One region of the Pseudomonas savastanoi genome, then DNA from elsewhere that is predicted to be linked to it. Evidence: predicted binding sites of a transcription regulator. Region 1 holds the regulator's gene; the other holds the start of a gene.
The links. The regulator sigma-54, encoded in region 1, starts transcription at its own class of promoters, with help from an activator protein. The targets are predictions, from matches to a motif close to ANTGGCATNNANNTTGCTNT.
Positions count from the first base shown of each region.

Region 1 (7,278 bases):
CAGGACCTCATGCAGCGCGGCAAGGCTATCAAGCTGGCCGTTTTCGATGTCGATGGCGTACTGACCGATGGCCGCCTTTACTTCATGGAAGATGGCAGCGAGATCAAGACATTCAACACTCTCGACGGCCAAGGCATAAAAATGCTGATAGCCTCAGGCGTCACAACAGCCATTATCAGCGGCCGCAAGACTGCGATAGTCGAGCGGCGGGCAAAGAGCCTGGGCATTGAACACCTGTTTCAGGGACGTGAAGACAAGTTGGTAGTACTGGACAAACTGCTCGCAGAACTCCAGCTTGGTTACGAACAAGTCGCCTATCTGGGTGATGATCTGCCAGACTTGCCAGTCATCAGGCGCGTCGGTCTGGGCATGGCGGTTGCCAATGCCGCGAGTTTTGTACGCGAGCATGCACACGGAATAACCAGGGCGCGAGGCGGCGAAGGTGCGGCACGCGAATTCTGCGAACTGATTCTGAGTGCGCAAGGCAACCTTGAAGCGGCTCACTCCGTCTATTTATAGAAGCCATTATGTTCACTAAAAAAATTCGCAAGTTCCTGCTGCTCGGGGTACTGGCGCTGCTGCTGGCAGCGGTCGGTTACTGGAATATCAGCCCGGAAAGCTTTATGGATCAGCCGGTATCGACCGTTGACGACACGGTCATCGACTACTATGCAATCAATGCGCACAGCGTGCAGTACCTGCCCGATGGCACGCTCCAGTACGACATGACCTCCGATAAGGTCGAGCACGTGAAAGCCACTGACGTGACCCTGTTGACCACGCCCGACCTGCATATGTACCGCGGCGGCGAGTTTCCATGGCACGTACAGAGCAAGAAAGGCGAAGTTTCGTCCGGCGGCGACCAGGTCGAGCTGATCGATTCCGTTCGTGTCGAGCGTACTGATGAAAAACAACGTACGACTATTATCACTACCAGTCGTATGACCGTATTCCCTCAGAAGCAATATGCGCAGACCGAGCAAGACGTTAGAATCGACGGCGCCGGCGGTGTGACTACGGCCAAGGGAATGAAAGCATATTTGAAAGACAGCAGGATGGACCTGCTGTCCAACGTAAGAGGACAGTATGAGGCTCGTTAAAACTCTTCCTTTATTGCTCGGCCTGGGCGCAGCACTGGGAAGCGCGAGCGCCTGGTCCCTGCCAACCGACCGCGATCAGCCGATCCACATCCAGTCTGACGATGCTCAGCTTGATGACAAGAAAGGCGTAGCAACCTACAAGGGCAACGTCATCATCACCCAGGGCTCGATGAAGATCACCGGTAACACTGTGACGATCACGCGTAATGCCCAGGGCGAAGTGGATGTGTTCACCTCTGTCGGCAATCTGGCTTATTACGAGCAGAAGCCTGCCGTAGACAAACCGATCGTGCAGGCCTATGCCGTCACTATTCAGTACTACGCCGGGCAGGACCGTATCGTCCTCATCGACAAGGCCAAGGTCATCAATGATGGCAACACTTCCGAAGGCGAGAAAATCGTCTATGACACGGTCAGACAGGTCGTCAGCGCCGGTCGGGCCAATGGCGGCGCCAAGGTGACCACACCACGTCCGCGTATCGACATGGTCATCCAGCCGAAAAAGAAAACCGACCAACCTCAGAAGGCCCAGTAAATGGCGACGCTCAAAGCCCAGCATCTGGCTAAAAGCTACAAAAGCCGGCAGGTCGTGCGCGATGTGAGCATTTCCATCGACAGCGGCCAGATCGTCGGCCTGCTGGGCCCCAACGGTGCCGGCAAGACTACCTGCTTCTACATGATCGTAGGTCTGGTCCAGGCTGATCAGGGTCGCGTGCTGATTGATGACCTGGATGTCAGCCATCAACCCATGCACGGCCGCGCCCGAGCCGGCATCGGCTACCTGCCGCAGGAAGCCTCGATTTTCCGCAAGCTGTCAGTGTCCGACAACATCATGGCGATTCTCGAGACCCGCAAGGAACTCGATGCCGGAGCACGCCGCAAGGAACTCGAAAGCCTCTTGCAGGAGTTTCACATCACCCACATTCGCGACAACCTGGGCATGAGCCTGTCGGGTGGCGAGCGCCGCCGTGTGGAAATTGCTCGCGCCCTGGCCACTGCGCCAAAATTCATACTGCTGGATGAACCGTTCGCAGGCGTAGACCCTATTTCAGTGGGTGATATCAAGCAGATCATTCACCATCTCAAGGCCAAGGGTATCGGCGTACTGATCACCGACCACAACGTCCGTGAAACGCTGGACATCTGCGAAACTGCCTACATCGTCAACGATGGACAGCTGATCGCAGAAGGCGATTCCGAGACCATTCTGGCGAATCAACTGGTGAAAGAGGTCTACCTCGGTCACGAATTCCGCCTTTAATCGACAGCCCTTTGCGCTTGGCGGCCGATTGATGCCAGTGCAGTGTGTTGACAATATTTTATTTGTCATATCACTCTAGGCAAAGGCACAGGTTTCAGGCATATAATTTGCTTAAGTTGGCGCCCCGGCGCCTGTAGTAGATGGCGCATGCGCGCCGGCGAATAAGGTGTTTAGCCCCTGCCATGAAACCATCGCTAGTCTTGAGAATGGGCCAGCAGCTGACGATGACACCGCAGCTGCAACAGGCAATCCGCTTACTTCAGCTTTCTACACTGGACCTCCAGCAGGAGATCCAGGAGGCGCTGGAGTCAAACCCCATGCTGGAAAGGCAGGAAGAAGGCGACGACTTCGACAACTCCGACCCGCTTGCCGACAACATCGAACAAAAGCCCAATCCCGACGTTCAAGAGCCGACCTATCAGGAATCCGCACCTACTGTGGATAACCTTGAAGATGGCGAATGGAGCGAGCGCATTCCCAATGAGCTGCCTGTCGATACCGCCTGGGAAGACATTTACCAGACCAGCGCCAGCAGCCTGCCAAGTAACGATGATGACGAGTGGGACTTCACCACACGCACGTCTGCAGGCGAGAGCCTGCAAAGCCACCTGCTGTGGCAGTTGAACGTCGCTCCGATGTCCGACAAGGACCGCCTGGTGGCAGTCACGCTGATCGACTGCATCAATAACCAGGGCTATCTGGACGAAACCCTCGATGAAATTCTCGAGTCTTTCGATCCCGAGCTGGACATCGAGCTCGACGAAATCGAAGCCGTACTGCACCGCATCCAGCAGTTTGAACCGGCAGGCATCGGTGCCCGAAACCTGAGCGAATGCCTGCTCCTGCAACTGCGCCAGTTGCCAGCGAAAACACCCTGGCTGGCGGAGGCGCAACGACTGGTCACCGACTACATCGACCTGCTGGGAAGCCGCGACTACGGCCAGTTGATGCGGCGCATGAAGATCAAGGAAGACGAGCTGCGCCAGGTCATCGAGCTGGTCCAGAGCCTCAACCCGCGCCCTGGCTCACAAATCGAATCCACAGAAGCCGAGTACGTCATTCCCGATGTAATCGTGCGCAAGGACAATGAGCGCTGGCTGGTCGAGCTCAATCAGGAGTCCGTACCGCGCCTGCGCGTCAATCCGCAATACGCAGGTTTTGTGCGTCGGGCCGATACCAGCGCAGACAACACGTTCATGCGCAACCAGTTGCAAGAGGCGCGCTGGTTCATCAAGAGCCTGCAAAGCCGCAACGAGACACTGATGAAGGTCGCCACCCAGATCGTCGAGCATCAGCGCGGCTTTCTTGAGTACGGCGACGAGGCGATGAAGCCGCTTGTTCTGCACGACATTGCCGAGGCAGTGGGCATGCATGAGTCGACCATCTCGCGCGTGACCACCCAGAAGTTCATGCACACGCCACGCGGCATTTACGAGCTGAAATACTTCTTCTCGAGCCATGTGAGCACTTCCGAGGGCGGTGAATGCTCGTCCACGGCAATTCGCGCAATCATCAAAAAACTGGTTGCGGCGGAAAATCAGAAAAAGCCGTTGAGTGATAGCAAGATCGCTGGTTTACTGGAGGCACAAGGCATTCAAGTAGCCCGTCGCACAGTCGCCAAGTACCGCGAGTCACTCGGGATAGCGCCTTCCAGTGAGCGTAAGCGGCTGATGTGATGCAGGCCAAGCCACAGCGTCCCAGAGACAGGCGCCATGCCTGTCTCTTTATGCACTGGCAAAGGAGAAAGCTGTATGCAAGTCAACATCAGTGGACACCAACTGGAAGTGACCAAACCCCTTCGTGAATACGTTGAGCTCAAGCTCAAAAAGCTCGAGGGGCATTTTGACAAGATTACCAACGTGCAGGTCACGATGACGGTCGAAAAGCTCAAGCAGAAGATCGAAGCCACGTTGCACATCCATGGTGGAGAGGTCGTTGCCAATGCTGAACATGACGACATGTATGCTGCCATCGACCTGCTCACTGACAAGCTAGACCGACAATTGCTCAAGCATAAGGAAAAGCAGCAAAGCATCCTCAAAGGTGCGGCCGCTCGCTAACGCCCATTTAAATGATCCGAATCGAAAATATCCTGACCCCCGACCGCTCCCTTGTGAACGTGTCGGGTGGCAGTAAAAAGCGTGTACTCGAAGAAATTGCCAAACTGATCGGTCGTAAAGTACCGGGCATGGCTTCGGACACAGTATTCGCAAGTCTTGTTGCCCGCGAAAAACTGGGTTCAACCGGTTTCGGCAACGGTATTGCCATCCCTCATTGCCGCCTTGCTGACTGCAGCGAGCCTGTCAGTGCAGTCATTCACCTCGCTACCCCCGTGGATTTCGACGCCATCGATGGCGCGCCGGTTGACCTGCTGTTTGTCTTGCTGGTCCCGCAGGCTGCTACCGATGAGCACCTGGAGTTACTGCGCCAGATCGCCAGCATGCTTGATGACAAAGATGTGCGTAAGCGCCTGCGCAGTGCCGAAAGTGCTGAAGCGCTTTATCAAGTGGTGCTGGACGTGCAGAACGGAAACTGAACATGCGCATGATCATCGTCAGCGGCCGTTCCGGCTCGGGTAAAAGTACAGCCCTCGACGTGCTGGAAGACAACGGTTTTTACTGTGTCGACAACCTGCCGGCCGGACTGCTGCCGGAACTGGCCGAGCGAGCGCTGATCAATACTGAACTGGCCGAGCCCTTGCTGGCGGTGTCCATCGATGCGCGAAACCTGCCCAGTCACCTGACCCGCTTTCCGCAAATGCTGGATGAAGTCCGCTCACGCAACATCCAGTGCGACGTGCTTTACCTGGATGCGGATGAAGCAACCCTTCTCAAGCGTTTCTCGGAAACCAGGCGTCGCCATCCTTTGAGCACGGCAGATCGTTCGCTGGCCGAGGCGATACGCGACGAGACAACGCTGCTGGGCCCGATCATCGACCTGGCCGACCTGAAGATCAACACCACCCACCTGAACCTCTATCAGTTGCGCGACGCGCTCAAGCTTCGTCTGCTGAACAAACCCGAGCCAGGCACCGCGTTTCTGATCGAATCCTTTGGTTTCAAGCGTGGCATGCCCGTCGACGCAGATCTGGTGTTCGATGTGCGCTGCCTGCCCAACCCGTACTGGAAGCCTGAACTGCGCGACCATTCCGGACTTGAACAACCGGTTATCGACTACCTGTCGGTGCAGCCCGATGTTGAAGAGATGTTTCAGGACATCTTCGCTTATCTGAACAAATGGTTGCCCCGGTTTGCAGCCAGCAACCGTTCTTACGTTACCATTGCCATCGGCTGCACCGGCGGACATCACCGCTCCGTCTACCTGACCGAACGGCTCGGCAAGGTCTTGCAACAATCACTCAAGAACGTTCAGGTTCGCCACCGCGACCTTAGCTGAAAGGATTTTCACTGCGATGCCCGCTCGTCAAATCACCATCATCAACAAATTGGGCCTGCATGCCCGCGCTGCCGCCAAATTCGTCGGCGTCGCAGGCAAGTTCCCTTGCACGATCAGGGTTGGCCGCTCTGAGCAGACCATGGTCGATGGTAAAAGCATCATGGCCGTGATGATGCTGGCGGCAGGCAAAGGCACCGAAATCCATCTGAAAACCGAAGGCGAATTCGAGCAGGAAGCGCTCGATGGCCTGGTTGAACTGATCAACAACAAGTTTGATGAGGGCGAGTAAGCCCTCAAACACGCCCCTTCGATGATCACCAGCAGTGCATCTGCAACCAGCTCAAACCGTGAGCAATCAGTAACGCCATACCGGCCAACAGCAGCCCGGTGCCTACGACGAGCCGCAACAACCGCACACTGCTGATAGCTAATATTCCTGAGCGCATAAGCTGCCTTGGGCCCGGTTACTGGAGTCAGACCAGAGCGGCCTGATAACGTCGAGACACTTCATCCCAATTGATCACGTTGTAGAACGCGTTGATGTATTCGGGGCGACGGTTCTGATAGCGCAGGTAGTAAGCGTGCTCCCATACGTCCAGACCCAGAATCGGCGTATTGCCATTCATCAACGGGCTGTCCTGATTACCGCTGCTTTCAACCACCAGCTTTTTGTCAGGGGTGACGCTCAGCCATGCCCAGCCGCTGCCGAAACGAGTCAATGCGGCTTTGGTAAACGCCTCTTTGAAGCTGTCGTAGCCGCCCAGCTGCTCGTCGATGGCCAAGGCGACAGGGCCTTTTGGCAAACCGCCCCCGCCTGGCACCATTACCTCCCAGAACAACGAATGATTCGCGTGACCGCCACCCTGGTTGATGACCGCCGGACGCAGGTTTTCAGGCAACTGCTTGATGCTGGCCACCAGTTTCTCGACGGACCAGTCAGCAAACTCCGTACCTTCGACCGCCGCATTAAGGTTGTTGATGTAGGTCTGGTGATGCTTGGTGTAATGAATCTCCATGGTTTGCGCATCGATGTGCGGCTCCAGGGCGTCGTATGCGTAAGGCAGTGCAGGCAAGGTATAAGGCATTTCAATGTGCTCCGTAGAAAAGTCCGGAAGTGGCTGCCGAGTTGCGCTGCAACGATGAGCGCGTGTGCTCGCTGCTGCTGTTCAGCAGCCGATGAGTGCGCGGGTATTCGCCGTGTTCACTGATAAAGCTCAGCAACTCGGCGTAGGTTTTGCTGCTGTGGCGCAAGGCTGCCTCACGGAGCGCCGGAGGAAGACGCTGATCCTGCATGGTCCGCAACAGATGTTGATGAATGGCACACAGGTATTCGGCGCTTTCCTCAGGCTGACCGAGGCTCAGGTGCAGGTCCGCCAGGTTGTGGTGAGAAATCACACAGGCTGCGACGGCTTCGTCGACATCCGCCCAACGCTCGAACAACACCTGCGCCAACGCCAGCGCCTGAAGGTACAGCTCGCGGGCTTCGACCCACTCGCCCAGATTGAAACAGCGATTGGCCTG
Region 1 is NZ_CP076652.1:4,886,813-4,894,090, forward strand. Features, by position in the region: gene KP808_RS20700 (KdsC family phosphatase) at 1-519, shown strand, start outside; gene lptC (LPS export ABC transporter periplasmic protein LptC) at 528-1,100, shown strand; gene lptA (lipopolysaccharide transport periplasmic protein LptA) at 1,087-1,635, shown strand; gene lptB (LPS export ABC transporter ATP-binding protein) at 1,636-2,361, shown strand; gene KP808_RS20720 (RNA polymerase factor sigma-54) at 2,544-4,037, shown strand; gene hpf (ribosome hibernation-promoting factor, HPF/YfiA family) at 4,113-4,421, shown strand; gene ptsN (PTS IIA-like nitrogen regulatory protein PtsN) at 4,433-4,897, shown strand; gene rapZ (RNase adapter RapZ) at 4,900-5,757, shown strand; gene KP808_RS20740 (HPr family phosphocarrier protein) at 5,774-6,046, shown strand; gene KP808_RS20745 (superoxide dismutase) at 6,231-6,842, opposite strand; gene KP808_RS20750 (DUF2753 domain-containing protein) at 6,844-7,278, opposite strand, start outside.

Region 2 (7,278 bases), 870 kb from region 1:
GCGCTGATGATTTTCTCGCGAAATTCCGGCCTGATGATCTTGCGGCCAGGGTTGTTGCGCGGATCAAGGCAGCAGAATAACCAGCCGGGGGCGTCGTCCCCGGTGATTCACATGATTTGAGAGGCGGCACCTTGTCTACGGGTAATTTGGATTTTGATCAGTTCCGGGTATTTCTGGAAAAAGCCTGTGGCATCTTGCTTGGGGAAAACAAGCAGTATCTGGTGTCCAGCCGCCTCAACAAACTGATGGAGCAGCAAAGCATCAAGTCGCTTGGCGAGTTGGTTCAGCGCATCCAGACCCAGCCGCGCAGCGGGTTGCGCGAACAGGTTGTCGATGCGATGACCACCAACGAAACCCTGTGGTTTCGCGATACCTATCCGTTCGAAGTGCTGAAGAACAAAGTGCTGCCCGAGCAGATCAAGGCCAGCCCTGGTCAGCGACTGCGCATCTGGTCGGCGGCCTGTTCATCGGGCCAGGAACCGTACTCGCTGTCGATGTCGATTGATGAGTTCGAGCGCGCCAATCAGGGCCAGCTCAAATCGGGCGTGCAGATTGTTGCCACCGATTTGTCTGGTGCAATGCTCAACAACTGCAAGACTGGCGAGTACGACAGTCTGGCTATCGGCCGTGGCTTGTCGCCGGATCGTCTGCAGCGTTTCTTTGATGTAAAAAGTCCGGGTCGCTGGGTCGTCAAGACGCCGATCAAGAGCCGTGTGGAGTTCCGCTCGTTCAACCTGCTCGACAGCTACGCCTCGCTGGGCAAGTTCGACATCGTGTTCTGCCGCAACGTACTCATCTACTTCTCCGCTGAAGTGAAGAAGGACATCCTGCTGCGCATCCACGGTACGCTCAAGCCAGGCGGTTACCTGTTTCTGGGGGCTTCCGAAGCGCTCAATGGTTTGCCGGATCACTATCAGATGGTTCAGTGCAGCCCCGGGATCATCTATAAGGCCAAGTGACGGTCTGTCAGTTGCCTGCGATAAAAAAAGAGACCTTCGGGTCTCTTTTTTTGTGCGCGGCTGAGAACAGCTTCGATCGTCTGACCATCGGTTCATGTTTGCGTACTGTTACTCACCAGTTTTGCAAAAGCGTTGGCGGCGGCGCTCTGGTAGCCGTTTTTACGCCGCAGCAGCGCAACCGTCCGCCCAGGCAGGGCAGGGATCGTCTGAACTTCGCGCAACCCGGGCTGCTCGCGAACGATGGCATCGGGAAGAATGGTCGCCATGCGCCCCTGGGCAACGACCTTGAGCAAAATGGCGATCGAGTTCGCCTCCAGGCCGACCGTAGGCTTGAAATTCTGCGTCTGGCACCAGGCATCCAGCAGCTGGCGAGTGGCGAATCCGGGGGCGAGCAAGGCAAAGCGAAGCGTTTGCAGGTCCTCAAGTGTCAGCGCGGTCTGTTTTTCGGGGGCAGACTTGGTCATGACCAGGCACAGTTGTTCATCGAACAGAGGCTGGCTGTCTATCTCGACAGCATGACTGCCGGCAAAACCAATGGCCAGATCGAGCGCGTCATTGATCAATGCCTCGGTAATCTGCTCCAGAGGCAGCTCCGTGAGGATTATCGCCACGCCGGGGTACAGCGCGCTGAAGCGGTCGATCAACGGCGCTATCAGGTATTCACTGAAGGTTGGCGTGACGCCGAGGCGCAATTGTCCGCGTGACAGGTCGCTGACATCGTTGAGCGCACGCTTCCCGGCCTCCAGCTCAAGCAGGCAACGACGCGCGTGGTCCAGATACACGCGGCCGGCATCGGTCGGCACGACGCTGCGGCGGGTGCGGTCGAACAGTTGCACACCCAGGCTGCTTTCCAGCTGCCTGATCTGTTGCGACAACGCCGGTTGCGAGACATGCAGGGCCTCGGCCGCCCGGGTGAAATTGCCATGGTCGGCGACTGCCAGCAAATAACGTATATGGCGTAACAGCACGGCATCACCATAAGGCAGGATTATGGCGATGATCATAAATCAGTCTTGGATCTTATGGTGATAGTTGCCGATGCTGTGATTGATGTGAATTCATTCCGGAGGCTTACCTATGCCGCACAGCAACATTTCCAGAGCGCCGCGCCAGAATCTGACTGAACGTGTGCTGCAGGCCAAGACCGCAAAGAACCTGACGTGGGCAGGGCTTGCAGAGGGTACGGGGTTGAGCGTGGTGTATGTCACGGCTGCATTGCTCGGTCAGCACCCATTGCCGGAAGCGGTGGCCGAGGTAGTCGCCGAGCGTCTCGGGCTGGACAGGGACGCGGTCGCCGAACTGCAAACCATCCCGTTGCGCGGCAATGTCGAAGACGTCTCCAGTGACCCGACGATCTATCGTTTCCACGAAATGGTTCAGGTCTACGGCACAACGCTGAAGGCATTGGTGCATGAGCAGTTCGGCGACGGCATCATCAGCGCAATCAACTTCAAGCTCGACATCAAGAAAGTCGAAGATCCGGAAGGGGGCGAGCGAGCCGTGATCACCCTTGATGGAAAATTTCTGCCCTATAAACCGTTCTGAGGACGCTGAGATGAGTGATAAAGGAAGACCGCCATTTCCACCCTTTACCCTGGAGACGGCTGTCCAGAAAGTCCGTGGCGCCGAGGATGGCTGGAACTCTCGCGATGCGGCGAAAGTTGCGCTGGCCTACACCGAAGACACGTATTGGCGTAACCGCAGCGAGTTCATCAATGGTCGTGCAGAAGCTCAAGCCTTTCTGGAGCGCAAGTGGCGCAAGGAACTGGACTATCGGCTGATCAAGGAGCTCTGGGCATTTACCGATAACCGCATTGCCGTGCGCTATGCCTATGAATGGCATGACGACTCTGGCAACTGGTTCCGTTCGTATGGCAACGAAAACTGGGAGTTCGCTGCAAACGGCCTCATGCAAAGGCGCTTTGCCTGCATCAACGATTTGCCGATCGCCGAGTCCGAGCGCAAATACCATTGGCCACTGGGGCGGCGACCTGATGACCACCCTGGGTTAAGTGAGCTTGGCCTCTGATTCAGTCGTCAAAGAGACCTTCGGGTCTCTTTTTTATTGGGCGTCCGAATGAGGCAATGATGAAGTGCCGCCATTGTCAGGCGGCAAGTCGACACTGGCAAAAAAACGGCACCCCGCTTGCCGCTTTCTCCTCCCACAGCGGAAATGCCTTGCCGCTTTTCTGGCATTGCCGCCTCGCCGCCGCCTGCGGGCCCTGCAAACATTGGCTTTTACAACATGGCACGCCGATTGCTTTGTCAGTAACAACAGAATCAGGTCAACCGGCAAAGGTTTCCCGAAATGAGCATCAGCTTCGATAAAGCGCTAGGCATACATGAAAAGGCTCTGAACTTCCGGGCTCAGCGTGCAGAGGTGTTGGCCAACAACATCTCCAACGCCGATACCCCGAACTTCAAGGCTCGCGATCTGGACTTCTCGTCGGTGCTGGCTGCCGAAAACGACAAGGTGCAGAACGGTCATTTCGCGCTGAACAAGACCAACAGCCGCCATATCGAAGCCGAAGGCATGGGCAATGATGACGGGACGCTGCTGTATCGCACCCCGTCGCAGCCTTCGCTGGACCAGAACACCGTCGATTCCCAGGTCGAGCAGGCCAGCTACACCGAGAACGCCATGGGCTTTCAAGCCAGCTTCACATTGCTCAACAGCAAGTTCAAAGGGCTGGTTGCAGCCCTTCGCGGAGAATAATTCATGTCACTAGCCAATGTGTTCAACATTGCCGGTAGCGCCATGAGTGCCCAGACCACGCGTCTGAACACTACGGCCAGTAACATCGCCAACGCCGAGACCGTGTCTTCGAGCATGGACCAGACCTACCGCGCCCGTCACCCGGTGTTTGCCACCGTGATGCAGGGTCAGCAGTCCACAGGCGGTTCGCTGTTCCAGGATCAGGGCGAAGCCGGGCAGGGCGTTCAGGTCAACGGCATCATCGAAGACAGCTCGAACCTGGAAGCACGTTACGAGCCCAATCATCCTTCCGCTGACAAGGACGGGTATGTCTACTACCCCAACGTCAATGTCGTGGAAGAAATGGCCGACATGATTTCTGCCAGCCGGTCTTTCCAGACCAACGCCGAAATCATGAACACCGCTAAATCCATGATGCAGAAGGTTCTGACCCTCGGTCAGTGATAGAAGGCGAACGTTATGGCCGATAACACCACAGCAAGCAGCGTCTCATCGACGTTCTTGAACACACTGCAGAATCCGACGCCGACCGCGACGAATTCCACCGGTACGCTGGGCAAGGACGCGTTCCTGCAGCTGCTCGTGACGCAGATGAAGAACCAGAACCCGCTGGACCCACAGGACAACACGCAGTTCGTGGCCCAACTGGCGCAGTTCAGCAGCCTTGAAAGCATGCAGAACCTGACGTCGACGGTTGACACGATTGCAACCAGTTACAAGTCGTCCCAGGCGTTGCAGGCATCGTCGCTGGTAGGTCGCTCGGTGATCATCGATTCGAGCTCCACCACCGTGGATACCACCAAGGGTATGACCGGTTCGATCGTTATTCCGAGCGCCACTACGGCGACAAGTATCAAGGTTTACGATTCGCAATCGAATCTGGTCGACACCGTCGAGCTGGGCGCGCAGAAAGTCGGCACCACCAGCTTTTCCTGGGACGGTACGGACAGCGACGGTACAGCGCTTGCGTCGGGCAACTATACCTTCAAGGCTGAAGGCTCGGTTGACGGCAAGAACACACAGCTTTCGACTTACCTGCCTGCCACGGTCAACAGCGTCACGTTGGGTGTGAATGGTGCAGAAACAATGCTCAACCTGGCCAGCGGCAGTGTTGCCCTGTCCAAAGTTCAAACCATCGGATTGTAGAGCCTACCAGGCGCAGGAGTGAAACATGTCTTTCAATATCGGCCTTAGTGGGCTCTATGCTGCAAACAAAAGTCTCGACGTTACCGGCAACAACATTGCCAACGTTGCGACCACCGGCTTCAAGTCTTCGCGCGCGGAGTTTGCCGATCAATACGCTCAGTCGATTCGCGGCACTTCCGGCCAGACCAATGTGGGCAGCGGCGTAACAACCGCAGCGGTTTCCCAGCAGTTCACGCAGGGCAACCTGACTACCGGTACTGCCAACAGCCTCGACCTTGCCATCAACGGCAACGGTTTCTTCATGCTCAGCAATAACGGCGAGAAGCTGTACACCCGTGCTGGTGCATTCCACACCGACAAGGAAGGCTACGTCGTCAACAGCGGCGGTATGAAGTTGCAGGGTTACAACGTTGATGCCAACGGCAGTGTGGTGACCGGTGCATTGAGCGACCTGCGGGTGGATTCGTCCAACCTTCAGCCCAAGGCAACCACCGCCATTACCAACGTTGCCAACCTGAATTCGACCACTGCCTTGCCGTCGCTCACTACGTTCGACGCGACTGACACCAAGTCGTACAACATGAAGTACAGCACGCCGACCTATGACACTCAGGGTAACGCGCATACGCTGGATCAGTATTTCGTCAAGACCGGCACCAACACCTGGTCCATGTACTCGCTGATGGACGGTCGCAGCATTTCCGACCCGTCCACTACTACGGCCGACAAGAACGACCTGACATTCGACTCCTCGGGTAATCTGGTCGTCGCAGCGCCGGGCACCGTACCGACCGACAGTGCGAACATCAAGTTCAACACTGATGGCACCTTTACTGTCGCCAACTGGGTACCAGGCGTGCAATCCGGCACCGGCACGACCACCAGCTGGGGCGCGAACGGCGCTACTGGCGCCTCCATCAAGCTGAACATGGCCGGCATCACCCAGACCGCGTCGGTCTCGGGCCTGATCACTCAGGACCAGGACGGCTACGCCACTGGCCAGCTCAGCGCAATGAGCGTTGATGCAACCGGTAACCTGTTCGCCACCTACACCAACGGCAAATCCCAGGTGATCGGGCAGACCTCGCTGACCAACTTTGCCAACGTGCAAGGCCTGGCGCAGGCAGGTGGCACCAACTGGCGTGAAACCTTCGCTTCCGGCGTACCGGTCAGCGGTACGCCGCAATCGGGTACCCTCGGCTACATCACTGGTCAGGCGCTGGAAGAGTCCAACGTCGATCTGACCATGGAACTGGTGAACCTGATCAAGGCGCAGAGCAACTACCAGGCGAACGCCAAGACCATCTCCACTCAAAGCACCATTATGCAAACCACTATTCAGATGACTTGATAGTGTAGAGCGTTAAATAAAGCCCCTTTTCGAAGGGGCTTTTTTTTTGCTTGTTTTTTATAAAGTGATGCACGTTCGAGTTTAATTAAACTTGCGGAAAGTTCGGTCAATGTACTTGGAAATCTCCTACGCGCGATGATGTGAGAATCAAAACTCCTCTATGAGTTGCCCTTTGGGGCGAAGGAGTTTTCATGTCGTTCAATACCGCGATCAGCGGCATTCATGCCGCGAACAAAAGGCTGGAGGTGGCCGGTAACAATATTGCCAACTCCGGCACTATCGGGTTCAAGTCGTCGCGTGCGCAGTTCTCGGCGCTGTATTCAGCCAGCCAGTTGGGCAGTGGTCGCAATGCTGTAGGTGATGGCGTACGTCTTGCTTCAATGCAGCAAAACTTCAATCAGGGAGAAAGCATGACCACGTCGGGTAATCCGCTCGACATGCGTATTCAGGGCAACGGCTTTTTTGTGGTGAGTGACGGTGGGTCTCTTGCCTATACCCGTGCCGGAGCGTTCCTCAAGGATGCGGCGAACTTCGTCGTCGACAGCGAGGGTGGACGATTGCAGGGCTATGCGGCAAACGAGCAGGGCGAGATCAAGCGTGGGTTGCGTACCGACCTGCAGATTGACACATCGAATGTATCGGCCAGAGCCACCACGCGGGTTGCCGAGAACATCAATCTGGACGCCTCGCTGCCTTCGCTCGCGCGCTTGCCGGTCTTCGACCCGGCCGATCCTGCGACCTACACGCGGGCCGTTGGCCGTACCATTCAGGATGCGGGGTCTGGAGCGGGGGCCACTGCGGTGCCCGCGGCGGATCATGAGCTCAAGCAGTATTTCGTCAAGACCGGCGACAGTCAGTGGTCCATGTATGTACTGATCGATGGGCGTAATCCGGTGGACCCGAACAGCGTGGCGCCGTTGCACGTCACCCTTGAGCAAAGACCAAACGGATCGCTGTCATACAGCGGCAATAGCCAGCACCTTCGTAAAATCTCGGATACCGAATTTGCCCTGCAAGGCTGGCGGCCGGCTGAAGAGGTCAATGGTGCCTGGGTCAGTAACGGCGCTGCTAATGGCGGCACAGTGTCGCTGCCGTTGAATAATGGA
Region 2 is NZ_CP076652.1:4,014,835-4,022,112, reverse strand. Features, by position in the region: gene KP808_RS16950 (chemotaxis protein CheV) at 1-80, shown strand, start outside; gene cheR (protein-glutamate O-methyltransferase CheR) at 132-959, shown strand; gene cynR (transcriptional regulator CynR) at 1,052-1,963, opposite strand; gene cynS (cyanase) at 2,037-2,504, shown strand; gene KP808_RS16930 (nuclear transport factor 2 family protein) at 2,515-2,988, shown strand; gene flgB (flagellar basal body rod protein FlgB) at 3,268-3,675, shown strand; gene flgC (flagellar basal body rod protein FlgC) at 3,679-4,119, shown strand; gene flgD (flagellar hook assembly protein FlgD) at 4,135-4,821, shown strand; gene flgE (flagellar hook protein FlgE) at 4,847-6,172, shown strand; gene KP808_RS16905 (flagellar hook-basal body complex protein) at 6,364-7,278, shown strand, end outside.
Region 2: flgB (flagellar basal body rod protein FlgB) is a predicted target of sigma-54. The motif match lies at 3,204-3,223, and genes of this name have one in related genera.